DNA from 2 places in the Paenibacillus sp. LBL genome. Region 1 is predicted to be linked to the other one. Evidence: riboswitches for the same ligand, from Rfam matches in the RefSeq annotation. Region 1 holds a riboswitch; the other holds the start of a gene.
What was found. Region 1 has a riboswitch for cyclic di-AMP ahead of M2277_RS09925 (hypothetical protein). Riboswitches for the same ligand answer to the same signal wherever they lie in the genome.
Positions count from the first base shown of each region.

Region 2: linked by a shared signal. The riboswitch ahead of ehuB (ectoine/hydroxyectoine ABC transporter substrate-binding protein EhuB) and the one ahead of M2277_RS09925 (hypothetical protein) in region 1 are both predicted to bind cyclic di-AMP.

Region 1 covers NZ_JARXYU010000003.1:342,559-350,080, reverse strand. Annotated here, with positions in the region: gene kdpB (potassium-transporting ATPase subunit KdpB) at 1-808, opposite strand, end outside; gene kdpA (potassium-transporting ATPase subunit KdpA) at 831-2,510, opposite strand; gene M2277_RS31730 (potassium-transporting ATPase subunit F) at 2,541-2,618, opposite strand; gene M2277_RS09930 (hypothetical protein) at 2,768-3,178, opposite strand; cyclic di-AMP (ydaO/yuaA leader) riboswitch at 3,307-3,475, opposite strand; cyclic di-AMP (ydaO/yuaA leader) riboswitch at 4,027-4,198, shown strand; gene M2277_RS09925 (hypothetical protein) at 4,324-4,788, shown strand; gene M2277_RS09920 (proline dehydrogenase family protein) at 4,812-5,732, opposite strand; gene M2277_RS09915 (YpjP family protein) at 6,177-6,935, shown strand; gene M2277_RS09910 (hypothetical protein) at 7,157-7,486, shown strand.
Region 2 covers NZ_JARXYU010000012.1:117,368-124,889, reverse strand. Annotated here, with positions in the region: gene M2277_RS22290 (SDR family NAD(P)-dependent oxidoreductase) at 1-637, shown strand, start outside; gene M2277_RS22285 (exosporium glycoprotein BclB-related protein) at 708-1,655, opposite strand; cyclic di-AMP (ydaO/yuaA leader) riboswitch at 2,154-2,300, shown strand; gene ehuB (ectoine/hydroxyectoine ABC transporter substrate-binding protein EhuB) at 2,648-3,502, shown strand; gene ehuC (ectoine/hydroxyectoine ABC transporter permease subunit EhuC) at 3,504-4,157, shown strand; gene ehuD (ectoine/hydroxyectoine ABC transporter permease subunit EhuD) at 4,161-4,823, shown strand; gene ehuA (ectoine/hydroxyectoine ABC transporter ATP-binding protein EhuA) at 4,836-5,678, shown strand; gene ectA (diaminobutyrate acetyltransferase) at 5,723-6,235, shown strand; gene ectB (diaminobutyrate--2-oxoglutarate transaminase) at 6,252-7,522, shown strand, end outside.

The DNA of each region.
Region 1 (7,522 bases):
CCGACAGCAGCCCGCCAATCGTGGTCGGGATCAAACATACCAGCAGCGAGATCAATACCGGGACAGACAGCTCGATGCCAAGATACTTGGCAATCGGAGCGAGTGTAACCACAACGATCAGGAAGATCAGGGTCAACACAATCAGCAGTGTGTTCAGCGCTATTTCATTCGGCGTCTTCTGCCGCGAAGCTCCTTCAACCAGTGAGATCATTCGGTCAATAAACGATTCGCCGGGATCGCTGGTAATCCGAATTTTGATTGTATCGCTGACCACCCGGGTTCCCCCGGTGACCGAGCTGAAATCGCCGCCTGCTTCTTTGATCACCGGCGCGGATTCTCCCGTAATGGCAGATTCGTCGACAGATGCCAGACCGGCGATGACCTCTCCGTCACCAGGGATCATCTCGCCCTGCGTAACCACCACGATATCCCCTTTGCGAAGATCGGTAGATGGCACGGACTGAACCCCTCCGCCTTCCATCACTTTATGGGCGGTCATTTCTTTCTTGGATTGCTTAAGAGAATCGGCCTGAGCTTTACCCCTGCCCTCGGCAAGGGCCTCGGCAAAGTTCGCGAACAGCAGCGTAAACAGCAGAATCACAAACACCGTCAGATTGAATCCGGTACTGCCTTCTGTACCGAAATAGGATGGAAACAGTGTCATGAGCAGAACCACCAAGGTTCCGGCCTCCACAACAAACATCACGGGATTTCTCATCATGAAAGCTGGATTCAGCTTGATGAAGCTGTCCTTCAGCGCTTGATTGACCATTTCTTTGGACATCACTTTGGTTCTCGTATTATTCATGGTAATAGGCCACCTTTTCTAATTAACGGATCGTCAGATGCTCAGCAATCGGGCCGAGCACCAGCACAGGCAGGAAAGTCAATGCGCCGATGATCAGAACCACCGCGAGGAGAATGCCGGCAAACAGCTTATTGTCTGTTCGGAACGTCCCGAGTGTCTCCGGTACCCATTGCTTCCGCATCAGTGAACCGCCGACCGCCAGCAGAGCGATCATCGAGATATAACGGCCGAACAGCATGACGAGCCCGGTTGTGATGTTCCAGAACGGCGTGTTATCTGCAAGTCCTTCAAACCCGGAACCGTTATTGGCTGCGGATGACGTGTATTCGTACAACACCTGTGAGATGCCATGGAAGCCGGCATTGGTAATGCCCGCCTGCCCGGCATCCGTCATCAGGGCAAGCGCCGTCGGAGCCAAAATGATAAATGGGTGCACCAGAATGACGATGGCGATCAGCTTCATTTCCCGCGCTTCTATTTTTCTGCCCAGAAATTCAGGCGTTCGCCCAACCATAAGCCCGGCCAGGAACACAGCCAGTATCGCATACATGAGCATATTCATCAGTCCGACGCCTTTTCCGCCAAAAACAGAGTTCAGCATCATCAGGGACAGCGGCGTAATTCCGCCAAGCGGCGTGAGTGTATCATGCATGTTGTTAACTGAACCGGTCGTAGCCGCCGTCGTCACTGTAGTAAACAGCGAGGACTGGGCGATCCCGAACCGGACTTCCTTACCTTCCATGCTGCCTTGAGATGCATCAATCCCCAGTCGGTTCAGTGCCGGATTGCCGTTTGATTCAGCGGCATAGTTCAGAGACAAGAAGCCGATGAACAAGGTCATCATCACAGAGAATATAATCCAGCCCTGCTTGCGGCTCTTGGCAAACAAACCAAATGTATACGGAAGCGCAGCACCGAGGCTCCACATGCACAGGATCTCAATCACATTGGTCAGAGGGGACGGATTCTCAAACGGATGGGACGAATTGACCCCCATATATCCGCCGCCGTTGGTGCCCAGATGCTTGATCGATTCAAGAGCAGCCACCGGACCTACCGCAATTTGCTGCTCGCTTCCTTCCATCGTGGTCACGCTGAGCGCAGGCTTCAGGGTCTGAGGCACCTGCAGGGCGACCAGCACCATTGCAATGATGAAGGCCGCCGGAATGAATACCCGGATATGAGCCTTCACAAAGTCCTCGAAGAAGTTGCCGACGGTTGTCCCCTTACTGGTCACTGCCCGGATAAAAGCGATGGCCACGCACAGCCCGGTCGCCGCCGATGTAAACATCATCATCGTAATGACAGCCATCTGCGCAAAATAGGATAGCCCCGACTCTCCGCTGTAATGCTGCAGATTCGTATTGGTCATAAAGCTGATGATCGTATTGAATGACAAGGTTGATTCCATATTATCGATTCCGTTCGGGTTGAACGGCAGTACCTTTTGCAGCCGCAGAATCAGGTAGCCTGAAGCTACCAGTATGATATTCGTAATGACAAAGCTGAGAGCATACCCTTTCCAGGTCATCCCCTTGCGGTCTTTCAAGCCAATCAGTGCAAATATCGGCTTCTCTGCCCAGGAGAACCATTTATCGGTTCGGTTATCTTCATTGCGAAATACCTGATATAGATAGGTTCCGAGCGGCTTAACCAGCAGCACCAGAACCAGAATAACGATGGCAATTTGTATAATGCCCATGACGAGTGCCTTCCTCCTTCAGCGGTTCCCCTAGAATTTTTCAGGGTGAACCAGCGCATAAATCAAATACAGAAAAATAAAGAGCGTACATACCAATAATATGATCACGGCTGATCAGCCTCCGGTTCTGAAACCACGCGTCCACACCAGGACATAAACAGCATGAACAGTCCGTAGGTCCCTCCTAATATGAGCACCATATAAAAATCCTGCATAATCCAATCCTCCACGAACCGTATTTGGCATTAAATCTGCAACTAGCTGACAATGGACGAAATCAGGAAAGATACCTGATGATGGTTCGTATGAAGCACCACATCGGCGCCCAGTCCCTTATATATCAACCGCGGATTGTTGGAGTGGGTAATGACGTAAATCGACTTTGTTGTCCATGTCCGGCAAATCCGCAAATAGCGGCAGCACAGATTCAAGCTGCTTTCGAACAGAAACACCTTGCTGACGGGAAACTCGGGAATGATCCAGGTTGACTCGTCTCTGGTATCAATCAGAATAATGTCTTTGCAGCCCAGTTCCATCATCCTCTCCTGCTCGGCCCGATTGTTGGCTATAGCTGCAAACGAAATATGTTTGTACATCAGCTGGCGGATAAATTCCTCCCCGGCCTTATTCGGGGCGGATACCAAGATGAAATCCTGCGGTTTCTCCATGTGTTTCTCCTCCTAAGTTTCAGAAAGAGAAGGCAACAAAAAGAAGCCTGCGGGAGGAGAAGAACTCTTCCCGCAGGCTTCTTATTCATCCACGGTGAAATACACCGTGGCTAAAGTCCACGACAATCGTTGCCTCTCTCGATACGCTTACGAGGTTAGCTGACGGATTCGGGCGTGAGAGTCGCCCTACCCATAGACCGTTATCTTGTCTATGGGATTCACCCCTGAGAGATCAAGTTCATCTCCCGACTGGTTCCCCCGTTCCTTTTCCATTCAAGGACTCAGCGAAAATTGAAAACGAGTAGCATGTTATTCAATTAGCTATTGACTTATATTCCAAGCCTGGCAGAACTGTACAGCCGTCAGAGTCAAGCCGTGAGAGTCGCTTGACCCTGAGCCTCTGGAAGACCCATGGTGCCTTCGCCGAGGTTCTCATTCATAAAGGAGCACCGCAGCTCTCACACTGCCTTGTATCCTTATGAATCTTATCGACCGGCTGCCGCTGTGCCCTGCTCTTGGAATCATCCGTCAATTCATAGTTCGTATCATACGTCCGGCCGTGCGGGATGTAAATGAGCTCAGAAACACGTGTGGCTGAATGTGGAACAAGATCTAACCAGTATGTCTTCATTATCTCTCGAATACTGCTTTATACTATGTATTTCTCTTGTTTTCTCGAATTTATCGCAATCCATCGAGATACTGAGATTTTGCCATGATAATAGATGACAATACCAAATGTACACGTTTTCTTTTACGGATTTCATCGATTTTCGGAATGTATGCGTCAAATACGGTCATTTACTTTTGGCTGCCTCCGGCGTATGATTCATCCATCTATTCGAAACACACGTTATACGCTGAGCTCCCGACAGATCGGGAGACGGGGGAACCAATATCACCGATAGGACTTCTGTTGGTGAATGGGGTGAATCCGCGATGCCTGACCAGGCATTGTGGTAGGGCGCTCTCAAGCCCGAATCCGACAGCTAACCTCGTAGGCGTATTGAGAGAGAACACGATCCAGCCAAGCTAAAGCGGCCGCTTCATCGGCTGCTAACCGGAAAAAGGCCTGGAGAGCGGGGTTTCTCTGCTCACCAGGCCTTTTTGTCTTGCATATAACATCTTATAAGGGAGCGTAGATCATGACGAAACTCATCGAATTCGAAGCACAGGCAACAGCCATCCAAACAGCGCCAACAATATGTGAAGAGCCCATCCGCTATATGGAGATGTTCCGTTTCGACTGGGGCTCGGCTGAACGCTTTATCCCCTGGAGTGATCGAAGCTGGAACTGCGGCTTGTTCAAAATCAGCTGCGGAGAAGCAGCCGGTTATGCGGAATATGCCCTGCCGAGCACGAGAGAATTCGCAGATCTGGTCCGCTGGGCATCTGTATTTGCAAGGCTGCGGGGCATGCCCGTGACTGAGGCCATACGCTATGCTCAGCAGCAGCAGCAATGGGGATCCACTCGGATGCTGCTCGCCGTATCGGCGTTAGCCGATCTGGAGAAGAACCTGCACCAGCATGTAACTCGCGAACGCCTAGGCAGCCTCCCGCTGGAGCGGTCCTTCCTGATGGATTGCTCGCAAGCTTATTATTTCTTTTAAGGTAAGGGCGGTGTTCACACCCCTCACTTGAACATATTTTTCAGCACCATCATGAGGTTAGCCGGCTTCTCCGCCAGCCGCCGGGTGAAGTACGGGTACCACATCGTCCCGTAGGGCATATAACAACGGATGCGATAGCCATCCTCTGCAAGCGCAGCCTGATCGTTCATTCGCAGCCCGTACAGCATCTGAAATTCGAAATCCTCTTTCTCTATGCGGCTCTGCTCGGCAAACACCTTGACCCAGTCGATGATATTGTCATCGTGCGTGGCAATCGCAGTGTACGCTCCCTGATCGAAATGCATTTTGATCAATTTTTTATAGTTATCGATCACTTCGCGTTTCTGCTGAAAGGCGATGGTTCCGGGCTCTTTATATGCCCCCTTTACCAGGCGCAGATTGACCCCCGCCTCCATCAGGCTTCGCACGTCTTCCTCCGTGCGGAACAAGTAGGCCTGCATCACGGTGCCCACATTGGGCAGCCCCTCCTTATGGAGCCGCAGCGTCATATCGATTGTCGCCTGGGTATATGGCGAATCCTCCATATCCAGACGCACGAAATTGCGAAACTCTTTCGCCTTTTTCACCACCGACCTGATATTCTCGTAAGCCTTCTCAAGGTCCAGTGCCATGCCCATCTGCGTCGGTTTCAATGACACATTTGACTGCACTCCCCGCTGTGCGATTCCCTCCACAAGCTTCAAATATTCCTCGCGGTATTCGGCCGCTTCGTCCAGCGTCGTAATGCCCTCCCCCAGATGATCCAGCGTGACGAGAATGCCCTTCGCATTGAGCCTCTCGATTTCATCCAAGGCCTCATCCAGCGTATTGCCGGCAATGAATCGGCCTGCCAATTTCCTTCCGTATTTGATCGACAGCCACTTCACGAGTTTATTGCCGGACACCGTCAGGATCACTTTACGGTAAAACTCGGTTCCGTCCATGCATGCGCCCCCTTTGTAAGGTAAACCAAATGCACCCTCTACCTTAACTCATATGCAAAAATCATGACGGCATGCAGGAAGACATACATATCACGCAGGCAATGGCCGTGTCGGAGCGATTCTGGCTTTCCGGCATTGCAAAGAAACCTCTCCATTACGATAGTGGAGAGGTTTCTTTGCAATGCCGAAGATTCTTTTATTGAGCATTTTAAAATCATTATAGTTCCGATTGATTTTTCGATTTGCAGACAATTGAAGTAGAAAAGTTCGCCATATGTAAAAGAGATAACTGTAAATATTATAATATACCATTTTTACTATTATAAATTCATAATCACACTATTTTTTTAGAGAAAACACAACTTTTTTCATTTGTTAAATTTTAGGATTTTAATATATATTATTCATGTTAATTACAAAAAATAACAGTAAGGGGTTGATTTTTTGAGTTTTTGGGGAGTAATTAAAAAAGTAGCCGCTTTTTTGGCTTTGGTAATGTTATTAAATACGGTATTTGCAGCAATTACTGTATCCGCGCTTCCTGCACATAGCGAACTGCAAAAGACTCAAGAGGAATTAAAACTATCAGAAAGCGAGATTCAAGAACTTCTATTATTTATTCAAGAACATTCTACAAGCATAGAGGAAGCAATCCAAACAGACAACAATTTAAAATTAAAAATGGAGGAATACGACGAGTACAGCAAAGAATTTGCCTTGATACTTGCTTTTGCAGATATAGCAAATAGTCAGACCTCAACGATTAGTCACTTGTCAGATCCCAGTATTCAGAGTGAAATTTCACCGGCGATTTGGCCTATTGTTTGGGCGGTTGTTGCTGCTATAATAAAAGCAGCTGTAAAAAAGAAGATGGGAAAGAAAATCCAGCAGCAACTCGGTGATCGTTTCGATAGAGAAGTTTGGCCTCAAATAGAGCCAGGAATTAAAGCGCAATATGAAAGATATGGTTATACTAGAAACAAAGGACCTGAGTTACCTTCCGCACCGAACGGGATTAATCAGGGCGAGCAAATTATTTCTTTATTTGGTCAAGATGGTACAGAATATTTGAGACTAGATGTCTTTACTTCCCAATCAAGAAATCATACTCGGTGGCACTATCATACAAAAGATGATTGGCCTGATCATAAAGGAAATATTGATTTATACCATAATTCACTTCCAAAGTGGGGTTCAGAGTAAAGTTGCATAAGAGACGATTTCTATTAACGTTTGGTCGAAATTTAGACCATAGTAATATCGACTACTTGGTAAAAAGCCGATTATCCAGGTATAAGGGCGGAATCCAGAAAGATTATTTTAATACCGTTCTTAAAAAGGGCGCCGAAGTTATTCTAAACTACCAGATTATCGATACGAATTTTGATCGAATATCGTCCAGGTATTATTTGGACGACTTTCATTTGACGGAAGCTCAAAAGAACGGCTTCCTGCTTTCATTAAGCAAGCTGAAAGGCACCCATGTCTGGTGCGATCCTAGGATTCAAGGTCATGCGTTCTGTGTAGTGGGTGATATTGAGTTCAGTTTTTATGTGTATCGGTCACTTGAAGGCCAGGAATACCGCTTTCCTCAATACTACAATCATGACGGTAACGCTGATATTATTGTACATTCTCAGTTGCCTAAAATGCCCGAAGAAGAACAATATTTGTGCTTTCCGACTGATTGGAGCCTAGAGGTCAAAGATGAAATAACGATCAAATGGATACAGAAGCTGATTAATTGTAGTTAACGATACTCTAAACCCAGCCGACTCGAACCAAGAAGG
Region 2 (7,522 bases), on a different contig from region 1:
TTTCTCTGACCGGGGACAAGCTGTTTCAGACGAATTAAGTGCAGCGGGGTTTAACACCCTGTTTGTCAAAACCGATGTAACCAAGGAGCAGGATGTTGCCAACATGGTTGAACAGACGGTCAAGCAGTATGGGCGTGTGGATATCTTGTTTGCGAATGCAGGCATTGCGCATGACGCTCCCGCAGATCAGTTAACGATGGAGAATTGGCAGAGAACGATTGATATTAATCTTACAGGCGTGTTTCTCTGTGATAAATATGTAATCCAGCAGCTGTTATCCCAGGGATCGGGCGGGGCTATTGTAAACTGCGGATCGATCCATAGCCATGTCGGAAAAGCAGGAGTAACCGCATATGCTTCGGCTAAAGGCGGCGTTAAGCTGCTGACGCAGTCGATGGGCGCTGATTATGCCTCCAGAGGAATCCGGGTCAATGCAGTGTGCCCGGGTTATATCGATACTCCGCTTATTCAGGGAAGAACTGAAGCGATCACGCAGCACTTGGTCGGCCTGCATCCGATGGGGCGCTTGGGGCAGCCTGAAGAAGTAGCTAAAGCCGTGCTGTTTCTTGCCAGCGAAGACGCATCCTTTATTACTGGCACCACCTTGCTGGTGGATGGCGGATATACAGCGGTTTAAACCATATGAAGAAGCCCCGAGCATGCTCGGGGCTTCTTTGTTATATATGACAGATACGGGATAGGGCAAATTATATAATGCTGACGCCAGCACTGCCGTAACCGGCAGTTGCAGTGATCAGAGTCAGACCTGTTGCTGTTGTGGAGAATACCATCAACAAGCGGGTATTTGCTGCAACCGGAATAGCCAGGCCATCCAAGAAGCCGTTGCTGACCGTACCCAATGTGACTGCGCCGGTATATGGAGGAGCCAATGTGACAAGGGCACCGGGGATTGGCGTGAAGATATTGCTTGTAGCCGGAGCGCTGTACAGCTGGGCTGTGACCGTAACAGTAGTTCCAAGCAGGTCGAGTGCCAAGGTGTTGCTGAAGGTTGCGGAAATTGCCGTGATGGTGCCTGCGCGTGGCGTATTGAAAGCAAAGTCAAGCGCAGTACCTCCCGCACCCGTAAGGTCGATCGTTCCGCCAGCGAGCGTAACGGTTGGACCCGAAATACCGAAGCCTACGAGACCAACCGTTCCGACCAAACCTCCAACAATGGTTGTAAGCGCAAGAGGTATGCCGGATGCGAAAGGAATGATCGCTCCTCCACCTGGCAACCCAGTAGCCCCTGTTGGCCCAGTAGGGCCGACGGCTCCAGCAGGACCAACGGGTCCGATCGCTCCAGCAGCTCCAGCAGCACCGACAGGTCCAACAGGTCCAACGGGTCCTGCAGGTCCTGTTGGACCCGGAATGCCTGTTGACGATCCAGCAGGTCCAGCAGGCCCAATTGGCCCAGCTGGCCCGACCGGTCCAACGGGTCCAAGAGCTCCAACCGGCCCCACAGGTCCGACTGGTCCAAGAGGTCCCTGCGGTCCAACCGGTCCGCGGGGACCTCTGACACAGTGGCGACGAATCGGCTTGTGTCCACCTTTACCACTATTGCCGTTATCAGGACATCTTTTTTTCTTGGCGTGCAGTACTTTTTTCTCTATCTTTTTAAGAGCACACAATTTTCTCTTTCTAGAAGAACGATCCAAATCAAGCACCTCCTTTAGATTTGCTTTATACTACGCAAATGCTCTCTTAGCCGCATGGGTTAACAGCTTATAAATGATAGATATATACCTATTATTTTAAGAATGTACGATAGCCTCTGAGGAATCAGTCTATAAACGAATAGCGAAAAAAAGCGATCGTGATGATATTGGAATAGCGAAATTGGGGGCTAACAAAGCTTATAATGGATCGTGTTGAAAAAAAAAATTCTGTTTCGAAGTTGAGGGCTTGTCCCCTCTGCATCGTTCATGATTCATGTCATGAATGATCTACCGCATGAATTATCTGTTATCTGATGGGCGCAATGCCTGCTGTATAGCGAAAAACACACCTCCGAACAAGGAGGCGACAGGCAGGGGACAGCCCTGAATTTGTGGAGATTATGGCTACTAATATGCCTTGGAAGAGCGCTGATTTCACCTCCGAATTTCCAGAAAATGCAGCTCCAGGGGTTTGACTTTTACTGAGCTTCCCTTTATCATGAACACACGCTTAGTTTCCGGCATACATTTCCGGAGAGCGGGGGAACCAGTTTCATCAGGGGCGAGTCACTTGAATTCACGAGTGTAGGGTACCATCTTACCCGAGTCCGTCAGCTAACCTCGTCAGCAGTGGATGGGTCTTGTATACATAATGGATGTTCATAACAAAGGCCCTTTATTCTCTATAGGGGCCTTTTCTCTATTTTTTGACCCCCTGCTGGCGGAGCTATGTCTAGATCCCCTGTTTGGTGGTCTTTTTGTATTCTGCAAAAGAGGAGGGCAATGCCTGCTAATGTTTAGCCAATTGAATCAGTCAGACGGTTTGGGTTTACAAGGCACAGGGAAATGGATGCAACCTCTCCCCTGAGCCCCCGGACTGTGCAAGTGTGTCTGAATGTCACATATCCGAGTTAACACATGTGTTAACATGGATAATTTCATCATGCCGTTTTTAGGAACGACAAAGTCATTGCGAAAGGTTGTGGAAGGTGTTGAAGAAAGTTGTTGTGCTGTTGTTGTCATTGGTTATGGTGGTATCGCTCGCGGCCTGCGGCGATAAGGGGAGCACGCTGGAACGGGCCAAAGAGCAGGGGTACATTACCGTAGGTTTTGCCAATGAAAAGCCTTATGCCTACAAAGAGGCCAGCGGGGAGCTTACAGGCGAAGCCGTTGAGATTGCCCGTGTCATTCTGGAGCGACTTGGCATTAAGGAGATGAGAGGTGAGCTTACGGAGTTCGGCTCCCTGGTTGCCGGGCTTCAGGCGGAACGGTTTGACCTGATCACTGCAGGCATGTTCATCAATCCGGACCGCTGCTCCGCCGTTTTGTTTGCTAATCCGGAGTACAGCATAGGGGAAGCTCTTGCCGTGAAGCAAGGGAATCCAAGTGGACTCGGAAGTTACGAAGATATTGCCAAGGATGATCAGGCGAAGGTGGCCGTCATGACTGGCGCGGTTGAAATCGGCTATATGGAGAAGTCAGGCATCCCTTCGGACCGGATCATACAGGTTCCCGATCAGGCCTCGGCCATCAGTGCCCTCCAGGCAGACCGGGTGCAGGCGATTACCATGACGGGACCGTCCCTGCAGGCGATGCTGGATTCGGCCAGCGATGACAACATCGAACGCGTCGCGGATTTCGAACAGCCGGTCATCGACGGTGAAAGCGTTCGGGGCTATGGGGCCACGGCATTCCGTCAAGCGGATACCGAATTCCAGGAGGCTTATAATGCGGAGCTTGAAAAAATGAAGGAGTCAGGTGAGCTGCTGGAGATCTTGCAGAAGTTTGGATTTACCGAAGAAGAGCTGCCGGGCGAGATGACAGCCGCTGCGCTTTGCGGTGAATAGTATGCCGAATTCATGGATCGATTTTCTTCCTACTCTGCTGAAAGGAGCGGAGATTACGGTTTTGGTCGCCTTCTTTTCAGCTGTTCTGGCCATTGCCATGTCCTTCGCAGCCGGTTTATCCAGACTGTCGAAGCTGTGGATCGTCCGCACGGTTACAGCCGTGTATGTGGAAATCTTTCGGGGAACCTCCTTGCTGGTGCAGCTGTTCTGGTTGTATTTTGCTCTTCCGTTTATCGGCATTGAGCTTCCCAAAATGCTGGCAGCCATCCTTGCGATTGGATTCAACTTTGGCGCATATGGCTCCGAGATTGTCCGAAGCACGGTGCTGGCTGTTCCAAAAGGACAGTGGGAAGCTTCGGTGGCGCTTAATATGAAGCCATGGCAAAGGATGTGGAATGTTATATTGCCTCAAGCTTCACTGCGAATGCTCCCGCCATTCGGAAATCAGCTGGTGGAACTCATCAAATCTACGTCACTTGTCTATTTCATCACGATGGCGGATCTGACGTATCAGGCCATGGTGCTGCGCAACAACTATATTTCCTGGACATCCGAGATTCTGGTGCTGCTGCTTCTTATGTATTTTGTCATAGCTACGCTTGTCTCGATGGCAGTTCGGTTGCTGGAGCGTAAATGGACGGCGGGGAGGCTATAGCGGATGTGGGATTGGAATTATGTGTTTGATATCCTGCCGGAATTGCTGAGTGCATTAAAAATGACGGTATGGGTGACGCTCTGCGCTTTTGTGGTGGCCTTGATAATCGGGCTGCTGCTTGCCTTTGCTGCTCGAAGCCAGTGGAAGCCTGTGTCGCTCATGACCAAAGGTATTATCGAATTTATCCGCAATACACCGCTGCTGGTTCAGGTCTTCTTCCTGTACTACAGTCTGCCGCTCCTTACCGGAATCTCCATTCCGGCCTTCTATGCCGGGGTGATCGGTCTTGGGCTGCATTACAGCACGTATCTGTCCGAAGTGTATCGTTCTGGCATCGAAGGGGTCCCCAAGGGGCAGTGGGAAGCTGCAACTGCTCTGAATTACACGAAAGCCCAAACCTGGCGGAGCATTATTCTGCCGCAAGCGGTGCCGCCTATTATTCCGGTGCTGGGCAATTATTTGATTGTCATGTTTAAGGAAACACCGATTCTGTGTGCCATTACGCTTGTTGAGATGATGCTGACAGCCAAGAATATCGTTTCCCAGTCGTTTCGTGCATTCGAGCCGTATACGCTGGTTGGCATTCTGTTTCTAATTATCAGTTATATCGCGTCTTTGCTGGTGCAAAGGCTGGAGAAACGAATGAATCTGCAGCGTGGAAAATAAGGAGGGAGTCTATTGAACGCAGTAGTAATTGATGCGTTTGCCGGAGCCGAGGTGCCGCAGCCTGATCCAAACCCGGCAGCGGAAGTGAAGCCGATGGTGAGATACAAGGGCGTGACGAAGTCGTTTGGTGATCTCCAGGTGCTTAAAGGCATCGATCTGGAGATGCAGCCTGGAGAAAAGGTGGCTGTTATTGGTCCGAGCGGCTCGGGCAAAACGACGATGGGGCGGATGTTAATGACACTGGAGGAACCGACCGAAGGCACCATCGAGGTTGATGGTGAGCTTCTCTGGCATATGCAAGAGAAGGGCAGGCTTGTTCGGGCAAACGAGAAGCATTTGCATCGAATGCGCTGCAGCGTCGGTATGGTTTTCCAGCATTTTAATCTGTTCCCGCATATGAGTGTGCTTCGCAATGTGACGGAGGCCCCGCGCAAAGTGCTGGGTTTATCCAAGGAGGAGGCGGAGGAGCGGGCCGTCTCCATACTGGGCAAAGTCGGCTTGGACGACAAGCTGAAGATGTACCCGGCCAATCTGTCCGGGGGGCAGAAGCAGCGTGTTGCTATCGCACGAGCGCTGGTCATGCGGCCGAAGGTGATGGTGTTCGACGAGGTGACCTCGGCTCTGGATCCGGAGCTGGTAGGCGAGGTGCTGGAGGTGATCCGGGAAATCGCGGAAGAAGGCGATATGGCGATGATGCTGATTACGCATGAAATGGATTTTGCCAAGGAAATCGCCGACCGGGTCATATTCGGTGCGGACGGCTTGATCGTCGAGCAGGGGACGCCGGAGGAGATATTCGATAATCCCCGGAGCGAGCGGCTGCAAAACTTTCTGCAGCGATTCCGCTCTAATTGAAAAATGAGCAGGGGACTGATCATGGAAAGAGGTGCTTGTATAGAATGATTGTTGATACTGGAGTGGACATCGTTTATCGCAGACCGGAAGCGCAGGATGGCGCCCGGGTGTGGGAGCTCGTAAGAGATACCGGATCACTAGATCTGAATTCCCCCTATTGCTATATGCTGCTTGGAGACTATTTCAATGATACCTGTATGATCGCCGAGCACGAAGGAGACATCATCGGTTTTATCTCTGCATTCCGCTCACCGCGTAATCCGGAAACGCTGTTTGTATGGCAGGTGGCCGTTGCCGGCTCGCATCGGAGGCAAGGGATTGCGAAGGCCATGCTGACAGGACTCATGAACCAGAGGGCATGTCATGGCGTTCGCTTCATTGAAACAACGGTATCGCCAAGCAACATGGCATCCCGCCGGTTATTTCTCGGTTATGCCGAGGAGAAATCCATTCCCAGCACCGTAACCGTAGGTTATGGAGCGGAGATGTTCCCGGATGGAACGTCACATGAAGATGAGCCATTATTCGTGATAGGCCCCTTTTTCAATGACATATAGACCAATGGAGGGAATTATGGACAATCAAGTCATGGAGAAACCGAAGCTTACGGTGTTTAACAATCTGGAATCGGAAGTAAGAAGTTATTGCCGCAGCTTCCAGACGGTCTTTGACAAGGCTCGGAATGCAAGGCTGTGGGATACGCAAGGCAATGAATACATTGATTTTTTTGCCGGCGCCGGCGCGTTAAATTACGGACACAACAATGAGAAGATTCGACAGAAGCTGGTTGATTATATGATGCTGGATGGTGTTACACACAGTCTGGATATGGCTACCGAAGCGAAGGAGACCTTTCTGACCCGCTTTCAGGAAGTCATTCTAAAGCCGCGAGGCTGGGATCATAAAGTGATGTTCCCCGGTCCGACCGGCACGAATGCGGTAGAGGCAGCGCTCAAGATCGCGCGGAAGGTGACAGGGCGCAGCACCGTTCTGTGCTTCACGAATGCCTTTCACGGCATGTCCCTCGGCTCACTGGCTGTTACCGGCAATTCCTTCAAGCGGCAGGGTGCTGGCGTGGATCTGAGCCATTCGGTATTTATGCCTTATGACGGTTACTTCGGCGATGACGTGGATACGATGGCATATATGGAGAAACTTCTGGATGATCCGGGGAGCGGTATTCCGCTTCCGGCGGCGGTTATCGTTGAAGCTGTACAAGGTGAAGGCGGATTGAACGCTGCGAGCGGGGAATGGCTGCAAAAGCTTGCGCGCATCTGCAAGGATAAGGGGATGCTGCTCATTCTGGATGATATCCAGATGGGCTGCGGCCGAACGGGTCCGTTCTTCAGCTTTGATGATGCCGGTATTGAGCCGGACATCATATGCCTCTCGAAATCGATCGGCGGCTTCGGCTTGCCGATGGCGCTCACGCTGATGAAGCCGGAGATCGATATTTGGGAGCCGGGCGAGCATAACGGCACCTTCCGGGGCAACAATCTCGGATTCGTTGCTGCAGCGGCAGCGCTGAATTATTGGGAAACGGAAGATTTTCAGCTTGATATCGGTATTCGCGAGAATCAGATTCGCGAATCCTTGGATTGTATAGCTAAGGATTATCCACAGCTCAGCGGTGAAATACGGGGCAGGGGGCTGATCCAGGGATTTGCCTTTAATAAGCCGGAGCTCGCAGGCAGATTGTCTGAAATCGCCTTCGAGCAGGGACTGATTATGGAAACGTCAGGTCCGCACAGTGAAGTAGCGAAACTCATGCCGCCGCTGACGATTGAGATGGACACATTGGAGCAGGGATTGGGGATATTTATAAACAGCGTGAAACAATTAGC